2 regions of the Dehalobacter sp. DCA genome follow, and region 1 is predicted to be linked to the other one. Evidence: riboswitches for the same ligand, from Rfam matches in the RefSeq annotation. Region 1 holds a riboswitch; the other holds the start of a gene.

The links. A riboswitch is a leader RNA that binds a small molecule or an ion and turns the genes downstream of it on or off. The one in region 1 is predicted to bind cyclic di-AMP.
Region 2: it holds a riboswitch for cyclic di-AMP, as region 1 does, so the genes downstream of both, ablA (lysine 2,3-aminomutase) here and DHBDCA_RS03530 (C40 family peptidase) in region 1, are expected to answer to the same signal.

What each region holds. Positions count from the first base shown of each region.
Region 1 is NC_018866.1:744,571-753,479, reverse strand. It holds gene DHBDCA_RS03565 (DUF6765 family protein) at 1-244, shown strand, start outside; gene DHBDCA_RS03560 (DUF4474 domain-containing protein) at 326-1,297, opposite strand; gene DHBDCA_RS03555 (DUF4474 domain-containing protein) at 1,419-2,414, opposite strand; gene DHBDCA_RS03550 (hypothetical protein) at 2,503-3,024, opposite strand; gene DHBDCA_RS03545 (ABC transporter ATP-binding protein) at 3,187-4,944, opposite strand; gene DHBDCA_RS03540 (DUF456 domain-containing protein) at 5,147-5,626, opposite strand; gene DHBDCA_RS03535 (hypothetical protein) at 5,779-5,964, shown strand; gene DHBDCA_RS03530 (C40 family peptidase) at 6,044-7,147, opposite strand; cyclic di-AMP (ydaO/yuaA leader) riboswitch at 7,244-7,378, opposite strand; gene DHBDCA_RS03525 (TrpB-like pyridoxal phosphate-dependent enzyme) at 7,581-8,909, opposite strand, start outside.
Region 2 is NC_018866.1:23,193-32,101, forward strand. It holds gene DHBDCA_RS00105 (hypothetical protein) at 1-69, opposite strand, end outside; gene ablB (putative beta-lysine N-acetyltransferase) at 252-1,100, opposite strand; gene ablA (lysine 2,3-aminomutase) at 1,081-2,358, opposite strand; cyclic di-AMP (ydaO/yuaA leader) riboswitch at 2,501-2,637, opposite strand; sodium ion sensor (DUF1646 type) at 2,695-2,748, opposite strand; gene DHBDCA_RS00125 (radical SAM protein) at 2,881-3,861, opposite strand; gene DHBDCA_RS00130 (hypothetical protein) at 3,917-4,684, opposite strand; gene DHBDCA_RS00135 (U32 family peptidase) at 4,686-5,879, opposite strand; gene DHBDCA_RS00140 (radical SAM/SPASM domain-containing protein) at 5,896-7,356, opposite strand; gene DHBDCA_RS00145 (hypothetical protein) at 7,368-8,141, opposite strand; gene DHBDCA_RS00150 (hypothetical protein) at 8,122-8,388, opposite strand; gene DHBDCA_RS00155 (helix-turn-helix domain-containing protein) at 8,870-8,909, shown strand, end outside.

The sequences.
Region 1 (8,909 bases):
GCTTGAATACGGGATGTTTCAGAAAAATGAATGGTCTGGCATTGTCTATCAGGAGAGTGAATGGCTGAGAAAAGCGTTTCAAAATTTTAATCCCCAGACCTTTAACAACAGGAGAGTAGACAATGTGATTCTTGCTGATCATTTTGCAGAATCCGACTGGTACCATTTTTATCAGGCGGTCAGGTGGTATAAAAAAAGATTCTTTGAATGCTGTCATCAAAACAAACTGTTTATTCCTAAATAACGAAGAGATAAAGAGGTAGGTTTGAGAGGGGATCGTTAAAAATAGGCAAAAAAAAGGGACCTTTTGTCCCGATAACTGCTGCTATTCACTGATTCTTTGATGTTCGAAAAGTTCTCTGCTTCTTCTGTAACCAAAAAGACCAACTAAGCCCAGGATCAGAACCTTCATCCACAATTCATAAAATTCCTTGCTCTTTCCGAGTCTTAAGACGGTTTGATATAACTGCGGGGCTAGGCTCTCAATCGCTTTCATTTTATCCTGCATTGTGCTGTAAGGACCCGTGATTTCCTGATATTTGTCACATAACAATTTGTTTTTAGCCTGAATGAGCCGGTCTGTACTGGGTTTCCGCGTTCTTGGCTGTACGGTATGAGGCCTAGCAAAAGTGAAAGATACGTTATTTCCGGAAAAATAAAATTCCTGGTCATTGTATCCGGCATCTCTTAAACCGTTTAGAAAAGCGTCCCGCATTGCTGTATTCGGAAAAGCAAGATCAATATCCATCGTCAATTCCGAAGGATCAGAAAATTCGCCTAATCTAAAACCTGTCAGCCACCAGTGTTTCTCTGATCGGGTAAAGAGTACGCTCCCATTCTTCCTTAACACGAAGGACATCGGCAGCAATTCATCGTTGTCTGCAGATTTATAAAACATTCCGCTGAAAATTCCCGGAAGCGTAAAATGAAATGCCCCGGTATAAATCCCGATTTCTCCGCCGGTTACCAGATCGTACTGACCTTTCCAGAAGCCAATCATCCATTTCTTGCCGTCATATTCAAAATAAACCGGTTCACAATCAATAATCATACCCGTCGGGGCTGATACCTCATCATAAATTCGGCAATACCCGGCATTTCTTTGCCATGGATTTAAAGTCGAGTAAAAAATATCCTGTTCTGGATCATACCGATAACCGGCATTTTCAATCACCTGATCCAAATCGGGGTCACCGGTACCTTGAGCGGGAACCGCAAGACGTTTCATAATTTCAGGATTGGAGATTCCGGTTTGAATAGGATAGCGAATGAAAGCGTTGGATTTGTGAAATAACATCGGATTCGCCCCTTAACAGATTTAATTTTTAGAATATTTGACAATAATATTTTATGTAAAAAGGACAAACTCTGGAACAGGTTTGTCCGTGACAAATAAAATTTTTAGAATGAATAGAATTTTAGGATTCAATGCTTAAACGTTGTAATCTGACTGTATTGGCTCTTAAAAAGAGGATAATAATCAGAGCTGTCATCAATACTTCCATCCAGGCTTCCAGGGAAGGGGTGCGTTTGCCAATTTTTTTCACTTTCTTGTACATTCCGGGATCTTGTTTTTCCAACAATTTGAGCCTTTCCTGGACGGTACCCTCAGAGCCGGTTACTTCCTGATATTTTTCACATAAGAATTTATTTTTGCGCTGGATCAACTGATCAGTCAATCGTGTGCGGGTCCAGGGCTGGGCCGTCTTGGGGATATCGAACGTGAAGCTTACGCTGTTATCCCGTACGGCTAATTCGTGCTCATTGTAGCCAACTTTACGCATTCCTGCGAGAAAAGCATTCCTCATATTAACGTCTTTCAACGTGAGGCAGATATCCATCGTCAGCTCATTCGGCTCAGCAAATTCTCCGAGTTTGAAACCGGTCAGCCACCAATGTTTTGCTTTTCTGGAGAAAAGTTTTTTTCCATCCTTCTTGATGGTATACGACATGTCCAGAAGCTCCTTATCGTTGACGGACTGGTAAACAAGACCGTTTGACTTATACAGGCCGATTTCACCGCCGCTGACCAAATCATACTGACCTTTCCAAAGGCCAACCATCCACTTTTCGTTGAGGTAATCAAAGGTTATGGGTTCACAGTCGATAATCATGCCAAGCGGTGCGGCAGCCTCATCAAAAAGCCGGCAGTAACCGATATACCTTTGCCAGGGCTTCATATTCGAGATAAAAATATCCTGTCGCGCATCATAGGAATAACCGGCAATTTCAATGATTTCATCAAGGTCTTCGTTACCGGTGCCAACAGAGACAGACCCGGTATGAGATTTATTTTCTTCTGTTGCAAGTGCTGAATCAGGTTCAGTCTCAGTCTCAGTTATTGACTCATCCCAGGTTGATTGCTGCATACTTTGATGATAAGAGTATGAGGCATTTCTGTTAAATAATAACATCTTCCTTCCTCCTTAATAGAATACCAATATATGGATATAATATGTAAAAATACCCAGTATGCAAATACTGGGTATTGATAAATTGAGATTAATGACTCGGTATGCTCTGTCCCTGCATACTCTGACCCTGAATGCTTTGCCCATACTGAGGAGGCTGCTGGCTTTGGCTTTGCTGGCCCTGCTGGCTGACCATATTTTGACTCTGCTGGCTCATCTGAAATAACTGGCCTTGAGTCTGATCAATAAGTTGACCCATCTGTTCCAGTACTTGGTGAGCCTGGATCTGCTGATTAGCCTGTGTCAAAGCGGTCATCGCCGTTTGGATAGCTTGTCGCAGCTGTTGATCTGCCTGCTGTTTCTGCTGCTGGGTCTGGTTACGGAAGCCCTGAATTTGCTGCTGCAGCTGATTGGCTGCCTGCTGGCTTTGCTGAATGATTTCGTTCTGATTTACTGTACTACCCTGAGAAGAAAAGTTACTGAATGATACTTGTTTCAACTGATTCATGGTGTTTTCCATTGCGGATAACTGGCTTCTTAGATCGCCGATTTCCTCACTAACTTCCATGTCTTTTTTGGCAGAAGCTAAGATGGTCTTGTTTTTTTCATCCATTTTATCTTTACCTCCATAAGCAATTATGACCTAACTTATTTTTGTCAAATAACAAAAATATTATTAAGTTAAATTTTTCTGTAAAAATTTTTCGGCAAAATAATACCGATCATTAGTGCTTATGGACAATAATTACTTTGAATACGTTTACGTTGATCTGCTTTACTTCGGCTGACGTTCTTGTGTATCGATTCCCTCAAACTGCATGTTGTAATACCGGGCATAGATCCCGTCAAGATTAATCAACTGGCGGTGAGTGCCTCTTTCTTGAATGCCCTCATCTGTAATGACAATAATTTCGTCAGCATTTTTAATGGTACTCAGACGATGGGCAATAATAATCGTCGTCCGGTTATGCGATAGCTTGGACAGAGACTCCTGAATATAGCGTTCACTTTCGTTATCCAGTGCCGAAGTCGCTTCATCCAGGATTAATATCGGCGGGTTCTTCAAAAATACCCTTGCTATCGACAGTCGTTGTTTTTGTCCTCCCGAAAGCCGGACGCCCCGTTCACCGACGAACGTGTCATAACCGAGTCCCAAAGACATGATGAATTCATGAATGTTGGCACTGCGGGCAGCCTCGATGATTTCCTGGTCGGAGGCATTCGCTTTGCCGTAGGCAATGTTCTCCTTAATCGTACCGCTGAACATATAGACATCCTGCTGCACAATCCCAATTGTATTTCTTAAGGATTCCAGCGTGATATCCCGGATATCGTTACCGTCAATCGTAATGGTTCCTTCGGTAACGTCATAAAAACGGGGGAGCAGGGAGCACAGTGTTGTTTTTCCGCCGCCAGAGGGACCGACCAGAGCAACTTTCCTTCCGGTAGGAATTCGGATGCTGACATTCTGGAGGACATCATCATCGAGGTTGTATCGGAAAGAAACATTGGAAAATTCTATTTCACCTTTGACATTTTCCAGAGGCAGGGCGTTTGGTTTTTCAATAATATCAGGTTTTGTCTCCATAATTTCCTCAAAGCGTTTAAACCCGGCAAAACCCTTTTGAAACTGTTCGGTAAAATTAACCAGTACTTCCAGGGGCTGAACAAAGATATTGATGTAAAGCAGGTAAATGACAAGTTCCGTAAGTGTTAGTGATCCACCGGCAATGGACAAGCCGCCGGAGACAATGACAACTATATAAAGCAGCCCAGAAAAGAAGGAATTCCAGGCAAAATAACCTCCCATCATTTTATAGCTGCCGGCTTTGGATGCCAGAAAGTCCTGATTGCTTTTCCGGAATTTCATTTTTTCTGCTTCTTCGTTGGCAAAGGACTTGACCACCCGGATTCCGGCCAGACTATCTTGAAGGCTTGCGTTGACTTTGGCAATTTTGACCCGATTATCGAGGAAGACCGCTTTCATCTTGAGATTACGCTGAATACTGAAAATCACCATGATCGCCGTGACAGCGAGCAGGATAAGAGTCATCGGCACATTCAGCAGCATCAGCAAAACAAATGACCCAATAATTTTCAGGAAGGAAATAAAGATATTCTCCGGTCCGTGATGAGCCAGTTCGGAAATGTCAAAAAGGTCATTGACGAGTCTGGACATCAGCTCACCGGTATTGTTCTGGTCGTAGTAAGAGAAAGACAGACGCTGATAGTGCGTGAATAAATCTCTGCGCATGTCGGCTTCCATCCGGGCTCCCATGATATGGCCCCAGCAAGTGATAAAATACTGGCAAAAGTAGCGGATTATGTAGAGTGTCAGCAATGCTGCGCCGAAAAAGCCGATGCTGTGCAGGATCACTTCTCTGCCTTGAGTAAAAACGTTTTTGCTTAAGTGATTTAGGATTTGAGGGAAGGACAGATCGACGACGGAGACAATCACTGCACAAAGCATATCCGTATAAAACAACAGGCGGTAAGGCTTATAATAACGAACAAAACGATTCAGGATATTCATGCTGCAGAGCCACGCTTTCTAAAAATAAAGCCTGCAAACACTTGCAGGAATCTTAACTCTTTTCTCGGAACAGTATAGCATATTTCATTAAAAAGAAAAAATCAGGCGGATAAATTCCATTCTGCGGAAACAATGAAATTAATATTTCTGTCAGAAAATCAAAGGGGAAATGTGCTTTCTATAGAATATTTATGCAAAGTCATTAATAGATGCGCACGAAAAAATAGACAATCATAATGATTTCGGCACCGATCTTGACAGCAGTACCGCCAAGGACACCGAGCAGTGTACCTAAACCAATTTGGATTGTCTTCTTTAATTCCGTACCACGGATCAGTTCGGCTGCAATCGCCCCCAAAAACGGACCGAGAATAATACCAAGCGGTCCAAGAACGATCAAACCCAGAATGGTGCCGATCACTGCGCCCCAGGCTGCCTGCTTGCTTCCGCCGAAGCGTTTCGTTCCGATAGCCGAGGCAAAATAATCCACAAAGAACAGCAGGATTACGACCAGGGCCTGCAGGATGAAAAAGTAGGCATTTAATGTTGCGAAGCCTGTCATGAAGCCATAGGCCAGCATGCCTGCATAGATCAAAATGACGCCGGGCAAAACGGGAAGAACAGTTCCAACAATACCCGCAATAAAGAGAACAACCGCAATGATTAAAGCAATCATATCCATTCTTTCTTCCCTCCATTTTCAGATAGGATCATTCATATGTTCTATGATAATAACCAATGATAATAACCAATGAATTTGCTGCTTACCCGTATAAATATACTGGATTGGAAAGAAAAATTCAATTTTTCAGAACAAACAGCTCGGAGGTTATCATGCAAAAAACCAGACTTGTACGGACGAATCTAATGGTAGGAAGAATTCTATCCGGAGCACCAAAAGGACCTGTAAGCCGATGGGGACGTTTGATCAATTGGACCTATACGCTGGCTAAAGCCTTAAGTAGAAGGAAGATCAATCAAATCTCGATGGGTGAGGCCTTGCAGAGCGCAAGAGATTAGGAAGAAATTTGCAATAAAAATGATGCTAAAAGTTAACTATTAGCATCATCCCATTCGTTTTGATAACTCTTGCCAGTTGTTAATATCTGCGGGCACCAAGATAACTGGACGAATGCGCGCTTAGATTGGATATGACAACGCCGGTTGAATAATTAAAGGCGTGCACATATTGTCCTCCGCCAATATAAATACCGACGTGTGAGGCGCCCCGGGCATAGGTCGAGAAAAAGACAAGGTCTCCCGGCTGCAGCTCATCCCTGCCAACCGGGGAACCGGAAGCATACTGCGCGAAAGAGGAATGGGGAAGGGAGACACCGGCCGCAGCGTATACATAGCGGGTAAATCCGGAACAGTCAAACCCGCCGGGGCTTATTCCGCCATAAACATACGGGCATCCGACATAGCCCAGTGCATAATCGACGACATTCGAACAGCTGTTGGATCTGGAAGCAACCAGGATTGGTTTGGCAGTCGGGCCTTCGGCAATCACTTCAGTCACAGCGTCCTGGAGAATCGTTTCCTTGACAACTTGCTTTTCCGAATACTTGCCGTTACTCTGGACATAAGAATAGGTTACGGACTTCGATCCGTCACTGCCTGCCGTAATCACTTCTTTTTTGCCAAAGCCGAGCTTATAATCCTTCTTCGTGATGATATCATATTGGATTTTCTGGGTTTCCGTATATTTTCCCTGACAGATGACCGTAAGGGAGTTATGGTTAATCAGAGATTTCAAAACTTGTTCAGGTGACTGAATTTGAGAAAGCCCGGCGGTTGTTTTGGAGGATGTGACGTCTTCGGCGATCTTAACGGAAGTCACGACATTATCTTTCGTGGGTTTCACGTAATAAGCCTGAAATTCTTTTAAGACCTGATCAATATCTTCCGCATCCGGCAAAACGGCAATCACAGTACCATTGATGGCAAACTGATAGGCATCGTAGGGTTGATTAATCTTTTCTTCAACATTGTTTGGCCGCAGCGCAGAACGAAGATAATTGGCATTGCTGATGGTGATATTGGTATAGGCCATCTCGTAAGGTTTTTCTTTGGCTGCAGACGCCATAAGTGTATCTGCGGTATTTTGGTTAAAGACGAGTCCAAGTTGTTTTCCGTTGACAGAGACAGCGATGGCATTCATTGGGGCGGCAAGGTAACAGGCAAACGACCCGATTAATATCATAGTAATAAATAAACCACCGAGAAGGCGCGGTGATTTCCATGATATTTTTTTAAGGCAGGTCAAGGTAACGCGAATGATCTGCTTAAAATGCATCAAATTTTCACCTTTCTTAGCTTACGAGGTTAGTTGACGGATTCGGACCAAAGGTATAGGCCCTACGCAAAATGCGATTCACCCCAGAAAAAGAAGTTCCCCCGCTCCAGGCTGTCCTGGATTCAGCTCTTCATTTAGTTTATATTATAATACACAATTTTATTGTAATTCGACACATAATTAAAATATCCTGCCTTGGAACGAAAATTTATAACGCGGTGCAAAGCTACAACACCCAAGATATATAAAGGAAGGACGCCTCAATTTGTATTTGAGACGCCCTTCATAGGCTGTGTTTAGATACATTCCCTTATCACGAAGTCTGTTAGGAATGCTGATTCTACAGATCCACTTTTGGCAGCGTTGCAAAGCCTTTTTCCAGATCAGCATCGGTCGGAATATAGTCTGTCATTGTGCCGGCATTATAGCTCATATAAGCAGCCATATCAAAATATCCGGTGCCAGTCAGGCCAAACAGGATGGTCTTCTTTTGACCGGTTTCTTTACACTTGAGCGCTTCATCCATTGCAACCCGCAAAGCATGTGCGGATTCTGGAGCAGGCAGGATGCCTTCACAGCGCGCAAAGGCTGTAGCTGCTTCAAATACCTTGGACTGTTCAACTGCCCGGGCTGTCATATAGCCGTCATTGTACAGTTTGGAAACGATTCCGCTCATACCGTGATACCTGAGGCCTCCGGCGTGATTCGGAGAGGGAATGAACCCTGATCCGAGCGTATACATTTTGATCAGGGGTGTCGTTTTTCCTGTATCCCCAAAATCAAACGCATATTTGCCGCGGGTCAGAGAAGGGCAGGAGGCAGGTTCAACACCAATAAACTCGATATTGTTTTTGCCGCGGATCTTGTCACCCATGAAAGGTGCAACCAGACCGCCAAAGTTCGACCCGCCGCCGATACAGCCAATAATCATTTCAGGCTCAATGCCGTATTTGTCACAGGCAAGCTTGGTTTCTTCGCCGATCACGGACTGGTGCAGCAGGACATGGTCGAGTACGCTGCCAAGTACATAACGACAGTTTTCGGTTTTGACAGATGTTTCAATCGCTTCCGAAATCGCACAGCCAAGAGAACCGCCTGTGCCGGGGTTTTCAGCCAAAATCTTCCGGCCAATTTCCGTCGTGTCGGAAGGAGATGGAATGACTTTTCCGCCATAGGTTTCAATGACAGCTTTCCGGTAAGGCTTCTGTTCTGCAGATACCTTCACCATATAGACCGTTAATGGAATATTATAAAACGCACAGGCCATCGATAAGGCCGTACCCCATTGTCCGGCACCGGTTTCCGTTGTCAGTGAAGAAAGCCCCTGTTTTTTGGCGTAATAAACCTGGGCAGCTGCAGAGTTTAATTTGTGGGAACCTGAAGTATTCGTGCCTTCAAATTTAAAATAGATCTCTGCAGGTGTATCCAGCAGCTTTTCAAGATTATAGGCTCTCACGAGCGGGGAAGGACGGTACATCCTGTAGTATTCGCGAACTTCCTCAGGAATTTCAATATATTCGTCCGTGTTGTTCAGTTCCTGTTCAATCAGTTCATCACAGAAGATCGGCCGCAGATCATCTGCGGTGCAAGGCTTCATGGTGCCCGGATGGATAAAGGGCGGCGGGAGCTCTTTCATAACAGCTTTTACATTATACCAGTACTTGGGCAT
Region 2 (8,909 bases), 720 kb from region 1:
ATATTCATTTGCTAAACTTGCACGTCCGAATTTAACCGCGTCAAGTATCTGTCTTTTCCATTCTTCCATTAGAAAACCTCCTACTTACTTTTAATACCGAAATATCTCATTAGTAATTATACCAAAAATAAAGTAATGCTCAAACCTTCGTGGTCAAGCTAATTCCTCATTATAGATCATAAAACTTATGAATAAAGGACATTTGCCAGTTATTGATGGTTTCAATGACAGGTTAATGTCCAATAATTTACTTAATTTAATGATTTTATCCAAATATTCATATCTTCAAAACCACCGCAAATATTGCAGTTGTTGATAAGCCTTCCTCTATACATATACCCCAGCTTGCTTAAAGACCGATTGATTCCAAGATTGTTCGCTCTTGAAAGGCTATATACTGTAGCAAAGCCATTATGTTTCAAGTGCGTTTCCAGTTGGAATATCAGTTCACTTACTATGTTTCTGCCTTGATATTTCGGATAAGTGGCACAATCCGTTATTTCAGCGTTCATGTGCTGTTTGTCCAGATCTGCCGAAGCAATACTGATAATCTTCCTTTCTTCTTCCGCCACCATAAACAAAACATGATCCCGCATGACTTTTTGAAGATACTCTCTGCTAAAAATTGGTGTTGGATAGGTTTCAAATACCGCTTGAAAAAGCTGAATCATCTGGGGAATATCGTCCGGCACGGCCTGCCTCATTGTATAGTTTTTATTCTTAGTCAGCTCGAATCTATTGGTATTCTTAACGCAATAGTCAATAATTCTGTTTTCTTTCTCCTCATAGAGTGAATTTTCGCGTCTTTTGTCAAGAAAAAGCGACATACAAGTTGCATCCTCTCCCTGAAAAAAACCGTCGATAACCCCCTCTGCTACAAACCCGCATTCCTCAAAGATATTTATCTGATGTTTATGACAATTCACGATAATTTTACCCAGGTTTTCTTTTTTGGCATAATCAACAATCTCTTTGATTATCAACTCAGACAGAAGAGAATGACTCAATATTTTAAGCCTTTTATTGTGATAATCTACGTATATGTCTATATCTGAAATATTAATATATTGATTCTTGAAGTTATCTTGATCTGTATTCATGAAACCCCTCCCTCTTGTTGAGTCTTACGTTTGTGCTTGGGATCAAACATACTTGTTCACCTCTGTATAACTTTTCTAATCCACGGTATTCTTTATTCTTGAATTTACCGCACGTGCCGCATTTTTGGCACTGGTGCGTTTTATCCTCAGGCTCGGTATACGTACAAATTACACCTTCAAAATTTCTAAGAATGACCTTTTCCGGAGAATATGAAATCAAATATTGCGGATTAACCGGGATCTTACCACCGCCCCCCGGCGCATCCACAACAAACTGTGGAATAGCTAGACCCGAGGTATGTCCCCGCAGCATTTCTATGATTTCTATCCCCACGGAAACCGAAGTTCTGAAATGCTCTATTCCTTCTGAAAGGTCACACTGATAAAGGTAATATGGTCTGATTCTGGATCTAACAAGGTTTTGCACCAAATCGCGCATAATATAGGGGCAATCATTAATACCTTTTAAAAGCACTGACTGGTTGCCAAGAGGTATTCCGGCATCAGCCAATTTTCCGCATGCTTCCCTGGCCTCAGCTGTCAGTTCTTTGGGGTGGTTAAAGTGCGTATTCAGCCAAATAGGATGGTATTTTTTCAGCATTGTGCAGAGCTTATCAGTGATTCTCTGAGGCATGACAACCGGTGTTCTAGTGCCTATGCGAATTATTTCCACGTGTTTAATTTCCCGAATTAATTTTATAATTGCTTCCAGCTTGTCATCAGAGAGACACAATGGATCCCCGCCCGACAAAAGCACATCCCTGACTTCTTTATGCGCTTTAATATAGTTGATTGCCCGTTTGATATTATCCAGGGAAAGCGCCTTATCCTCCTGACCGGCAAATCGTCTTCTGGTACAGTGACGACAATACATTGAACACTGATCAGTAATAAGCAACAGTACGCGATCGGGATATCTGTGAGTAAGGCCGGGAACCGGCGCGTCGGCTGTTTCATGCAGCGGATCACTACTGTCAAATTTGGAGATTTTGGTTTCATGAGTCGTTGGAATAGCTTGCCGCCTTGCCGGGCAATGTTCGTCATTTGGATCCATAAGTGTAGCATAGTAGGGCGTTATTGCCATACGTAATTTTTTAAGACTTACCGCCACTCCCTGACGCTCATCCTGGGTAAGGTTGACCACTTGTTCCAATTGATCAATCCTTGTTATTCTGTTGGAAATCTGCCACTGCCAATCCCGCCATTGTTCTTCCGTTACATTTTTATACAAGGTTATATCCCTAAAATTTCTTTGCATATTATTTAATTCCTCCTTCAGATTCTCATTGAAGATTGTCATCCTCAACATTTGTGGTATATAAAACAAAAAGCTGCAGAGAAGTATCTGCAGCGTATGCTAAAATATATACCTTAACTAAAGGTGTAATTAAGCATATCAATCACCTTCTCTTCCACCGCTTACGAGATTAGCTGACGGATTCGGGTCGAAAGAGCTTAACCCTACCAAAGCAACCGCTTTGGATTCACCCCTATTATTTGGGTCTCCCGTTCCTAACGGATTCAGCGTATAAATATATTCAGTTGTTGTCTTAAAAAAAATAAATAAAGGTGGATAGCTATACCAATATTTGGTAGCCTCCCACCCCAGAGCCCGCTTCTCTTGAAAATGGTAATAACCATTCCAACCGAAACTAACCTTATAAAATTCTTTAATTAAGTTAATAATTAAGTCTAGCTTTCTTTTATAAGATAACATTAAGCTACCCACATGTCAATTTAAACTGTTAATATTTGGTTGATAGAATTGTAGAACAGAAAGCTATCTGGCACAGCATGCAGATGATTTCCCCCTGACACTATACCCTAAACAACCTCCAATGCATTTCTTTTCGTCCCAGAACCTGCATCCGGGGCATTGCTTAAACGGAGGATTACTATATCTTTTACTGTCAATCTCACGCAGAAAAAAATCATTCACATCTTGAACGGTATTAAAGTCTTTGATATTCACACTCAGATAATCTTCAAAAACGAAACATCGGGCGACACTCAAATCGGGCCGTATATCCATAACCGGCGAACATATCCCCTTGTGAATCAGATCAAAACCAGAGTAAATGAAATTTACAAGCTGCTCACCGGAAAAGATACACTTGGGCGGATTATTGCAATCAACATGGGGAGAAATCGCGTTTCTATGGCAATCGTCTAAAAACTCAGCTAATCCGGGAACAAAACTTTCATAATGTTCAAGACTGCCCTTCTGGCTATTATCCGAGGGCACGGTAATGCTGTACCGGATGGTCTTTAGTTTTAGTCTCTTACTTTGCTCAATAATATAATTATATTTAAAATCCGGCTCAAAGATATTAATGCCGAGAGTAACTTGGGGTTCGATATTCTTTCTGTGATATTCGAATACCAGGTTTTCTACATTGTCTATTGTCCTATTATATAAATGCTCACCGATTACATCCGGCCCATTCAGATTAATCAAGAATGACACCTTATTATCCACAATGGATCGGCTCAAGGCATTATCCAAAGTAATAGCATTGGTGAAAATCTGAATTCTCCGGAAAAACGGATCACAGATTCCCTCATTCACCCACTTTTCGAAGTTCGGATGCAGTGTTGGCTCCCCACCGAGCAGCCTTAAATCAACATGTGCCGACTTCTTAAAGAAATCAATTATATATCCATAATTATCATCAGAAATATCGACCTTGTTCTTCCGATCACAATTTGCAAAGCAATATGAACATTTTAAGTTGCAGTAATTATTTAACATGATATTCATAGTAACCTCCATTCAGCCGCGCCGGTGGCGGCACAAATAGTAATGATGCTTCCATTTACCGGGTAATTACATTTTGGAAATGTTTTACATTTGTAATTGCAACAGCATTGCTCGATCCCGAACTATTGCTGGCAGTAACATAAAAAGATATCGGCTGAACAGTTGTCCCGGCGGGGATAGTAAAAGATCCCACCCATGTATTTCCTCCGTTATTTGTAAAGGCAATTACTGTTGTATTTAAGGAATTGGTCGCATTGACGGAAGTGGTGCTCCCGGTTGTCGTCGCTGTAATCTGAACTGTTGTGTTTGGAAAGGCGACGGCCTGTACGCTTGCCACAACCGATGGAGGCGGTGTCCAATTATTCCAATTGCTATAGTTGGAATAATTGCCATAATCACCCCAATCGCCATAATTACTATAGTTGCTGTAATTGGAATAGGCTGTCCAATTAGAATATTGGCTCCATGTTTCGGTATGGTTCTCCCATTGCGTATGGTTTTCCCAAGCACCGGCATTCGAGTAATTGGCGTTCCAATTCACGTAATTGCCGTAAGTATTGTTGTAGACATCGGTATAAGCCCCATAATTTCCATAATTGCTCCATCCTGAGTTAGGCCAGGACCATTCCACCCAAGCGAAAGCTTTTTCAGGCTGCAAGGAAAACTTAAGGCCCAAAGCCTTGGAGTATTTGCCCTCCTTGGCTTTGGGCCGGTCCGGATGATTGTTGTCAAGAACCAGGTCTTGGGTTATTGAAGCATGCAGGATGCTTAATGAAACAAAGGCAAACAGTAATTTTTTCAATCTGGAAAACGTTCTTGCCATATCATTCACCTACTGCACAGGATAATGGCTCGGCCTGTCCTTTCCCCGCAACATAATTCTCGATCTGTTCCGCTTTATTGAAACAATACTTGCATATAGCCCCGCACTGGGCGGCGCATTGCGGCTTTTTTTCCATGAAATAATCTAGCTTGGGCAAAAACTCGAATATTTCCTTCATTTTCAGCGTTCCGTACGGATGGAAAACTTTGTTCATAAAACGTGAATTGTAAGTATTATAGAATTCATTCAGCGCGTATTCCGGATCGGTAACACCAAGCATATAGGCCTTTATTTTATTGACCAATTCCGGCTTGGGATGATCCCTGCCAACCAGCTTGATGCTGTTAACCCCTATTTTCTCGTAGTAGGGGATTTCCCAAGGGTAAATAATCCTGTTCAGCACCATTTGAATTGCAGGACTTTTAAAGGTAATCTGATCGCAGATGAATTTGGGGAATTCCCGGAACAAAGGGCTGCATTTATGGATGTTTTCCTGCTTGCCGAACAAGGCATAATGAATATTCTTGGTCGGGCAACAAAAGATGCAGCCCTCATCGGCCATCAACTCCAAGCCAACATCAGGCAGCAGCTTTTTGAACGATTCGATAAAAGCAAAATTCTTGTTAAGATCGGAAGCCGGAATGATATTGGAGATCCCTAGATTTTCCCTGACATACTTCGCCTGGTTGATTGACCGGATATCCATCATCGTTGAAGCGTTTACTGCCAACCCGCTGAATTCCTCTTTCAAAAAGTCGGCAAGAAGCTGGCTTCCGACAGTAATGCTTCGCACCCCGATATCCGCCAGATGCTCGACAAACTGCTTCAGCTGGGGAATATTTGATTCAAAGTCATACAGAGAAACGGTTGAGATATTATTCATCAGGTAAATAAACGCCAGCCCGTTTTCCGAAAGCATTTTTATATAGGGCTTTAAATCTTCCAGAGTCCGAATTTTGCCGCTATCTTCCTGCAAATTAACCGACCGGCCATGTTCATGCCCTGATTTGGCATAGGAAGTAACAGGCAAACTGTTATATACAGAGCGGATTTTATACTTCGCCTTATCCTGGCTGTTAAGCCTTATTAATTCCTGAATATACCCATAATCAAACAATAAAGGAACTGAGTAGTACAGTTCCTGCGTCTGATTCTTTGGGGCAAATTTTTGTTTTTTCTTAAAGATATTAATCATGAATATCAACCTCTCTTTAAATCACGAGAAACTCCCTCAGCTTGTTTTCCGCGTTGACAGGAGTTTCGATCCGTTTAATAGATTCTTCTAAAATATTTTTCATCATCTTGGCGCTCCTGAACTGATGCCTGAATAAAAAGTTCAAGAATCTCGGGTTATATTTCGGCATATCGTCATAATCGATTTCATTAATAACGCTTATGATATGGCTAATCACGTGCTGATGGGTGTAGCAATTTTCAGGCTCCGGTTTATTCATGGTCAAATCATACTGGATGTTGTCATTGTAGCAGCCGCTATGACAGCTGTAGAAATAATCACAATCGCCGCAATGCTGCAGCATCCGCCGGGTTCCCTCGCGCAATCTTTTATGGTTGGGATGATTTAAGATATCCTGAACCGATTCCATTTCAAAAATATTCCCGAAAGACACGGCAGCGCTCTCCGGCCAGTCCCGGCCGCAATGATAAATCGTACCGTCGGGCTGGGTTGAAAACCAGTAATCCTTCCCTGCGCAATCCGTAAAAGCGCAGGAACCACCGGCATCCAATGCGGCCATGAGATATCTCTCGCACAGATCCGAATCAGCCGGTCTATAAGTGTCTAAGATCCAATAGTCAAAGAATTTGCAGATTTCCTCAGCAACCACTTTCCCGTCCAGGGTATAGGAATTCATATTTTTATGGGCCGCAAAGATGAGGTTCATCTTGCAGCCCAGGCCTAAGCGTTTAAAGTATTCGTAATCGTCAATCATGTGGTGGATATTATCTTTCGTAATGATCATGATGGCGCCGCCCAAGACCTTGTTTTTATCTGCCGTGGCAATGGACCGCATTAACCGATTAGTATTTTTCCGGGTCAAATGGTTTGTTAAGCCATCGAAACTGAACCCTGGCCGGATGTTCCACTTCCTTAACACAGCGGCGTTTTCATCGTCAATAAGCGTCAAGTTGGATTGCATACAAATATTGGCTTTCTTGAATTGCTGCTTAATCAGGGCGTTTGCTTCTTCATAAAATTCTTTTCCGATCAGCAAAGGCTCCCCGCCGTGCCATATCCAGGTGCCGACATTCACGTCTTTGAACACTTTTAAAATCTGCCTGACCACTTCCAGCGTGATTTTGTTCCCTTCCGAGTCAAGCTCCTTGCGAAACATCACATCGTAGCAATACGGGCAATGCAAGTTGCAAGCATGCGTCGTTTTGACAATCAAAGTAGTTTTATCTGGGTAAGTAATATTTTCTGCTGCAGCCATCTTTTTGAAATCGATATCGCCCTCAAAATACTCATTATGCCTTTTTATTTGCTTGAGAGACATAGAGAACATCAAGCTTTTATTGCCGGCAATAACGTCCAGAATCTCCCCGGAACTCATGCCGGGCATAATTTCCTGGTAAACTGAGCTGCGCAGCTCCCTTTCATATTTGTTGTTGAATTTACGGAACTGATATAACTCATCCTTGGCTATTAAATTCATAAGCATACCCCCTATATCTTCAGCTGGGTGTTTTCTTCAGAATCGACCTTCCAAACTCCGTTTACCTGCAGCAAAATAATTCTTTCCTCATATTTGCTTACCCAATAGTTGCCCCCATTTTGCGCAGCATTGATGACGATGGTTAACTTCAGGAAGGCCCCTTCCTGATTATTTAATTGGGGGATTTGATTAAAACTTATATCGTCAAGGCATAGAGACTTCACTTGTCTGGTATCCTTGTTTTTGATGCTTTCCGATTTGAAATTCGGAAAAAAGTTATCCAACGAATTTTGGAAATTCGCCGTCGTGTAACTGTTTCCCGGCATTTGCGACATTGCCTCAAGCTTCTTATAATCGGTAGATTTGAATTCTACCAGCCACCGGGCGGTCACTTCATAAGCGGCTTTCTCTTTGTCTGTTTTAGCAGCGTTATTCTGGACTTCAACCTGATGCCCCAAGCTATACAAAGATAACCCGGACTTGGCGGGAGGTTTCTGCTCCGGCTTGCTTGGCTGATCGGGTTCAGGCTTGGGCTGGGTTTTGGGCTCCTCACTGGACTCGGCTTTTGTTTCGATTTTGACTTCCGGCCGCGGAACTTGCTCAGGTTCAACCTCTTTAATCGGCCCAAGCTCTTTTTCCGGGCTTTGATTGTCTTTTTGAGTCTGGGTATCCTGCTGGACCGGAACATTTTGTACCGGCTCAGTCTTTTTGGAACTGCATCCAAAAAGAATCAAGGACAAAACAAGAAGCAGAATAGAAAATGTTTTAACTCTTAACTTTAACATGGTCGTATCCTCCTTTCGGGCCTACCGGAACATCCTCATCACCTATTTCGATATAGGTTTGGGAAAGTGTTTTTTTCTCCGACGGGTCAGCAATTCTGCGACGTTCGTCCATATTCATCTCCATTTCCTCCAGTTGAGACAATATGGCAAGCTTGATAAATCTTTCCTTGCTCATCCCAATCGACGCGCTGAATCCTTCCGTTCTTTGATTTAAGTTATCTGAAACCTCTAGTTCCCATTTAAACATATCCATATCTCCTCTTCAATTATAGAATTTGCTCTTAGATATTCATTATTTCATAGATTTTCATTAGTTGTTACAACTTGATCGCCTCCCCATAAGTTGAACCAAAAAAATAGTGGTTCAGATGATTGAGGGTCCCCCAAAAAAGCTGGTCCACTTTCAATGTTAGAAATCGTTCTTATTTGCCGAAGAATCGGCAACTGTAATCTTTGGCTGGTAGATCTATCTTACTTATATCATAATGACTACATCACCCCTTGATTTTTTCTAGCCTGTTTTCTATAGATGCATTTGAATAAAAATATTATCACTTGATATGTCATAATTTACGCCAACAAGCAAGGAGATAATAAAAACTGAGTAGGGATGCACTGGTATTTAAGAAGGTAGAAGCAAAATATAGTGAAACATTTGACGTATTTACTACCCATTTTCTTCATATTACAATATATACATAAGAATTTAAGGGAGGTAGGAAACGGAAATGGAAATGGAGCAATTAATTAATCAAGTTGTATTACAGT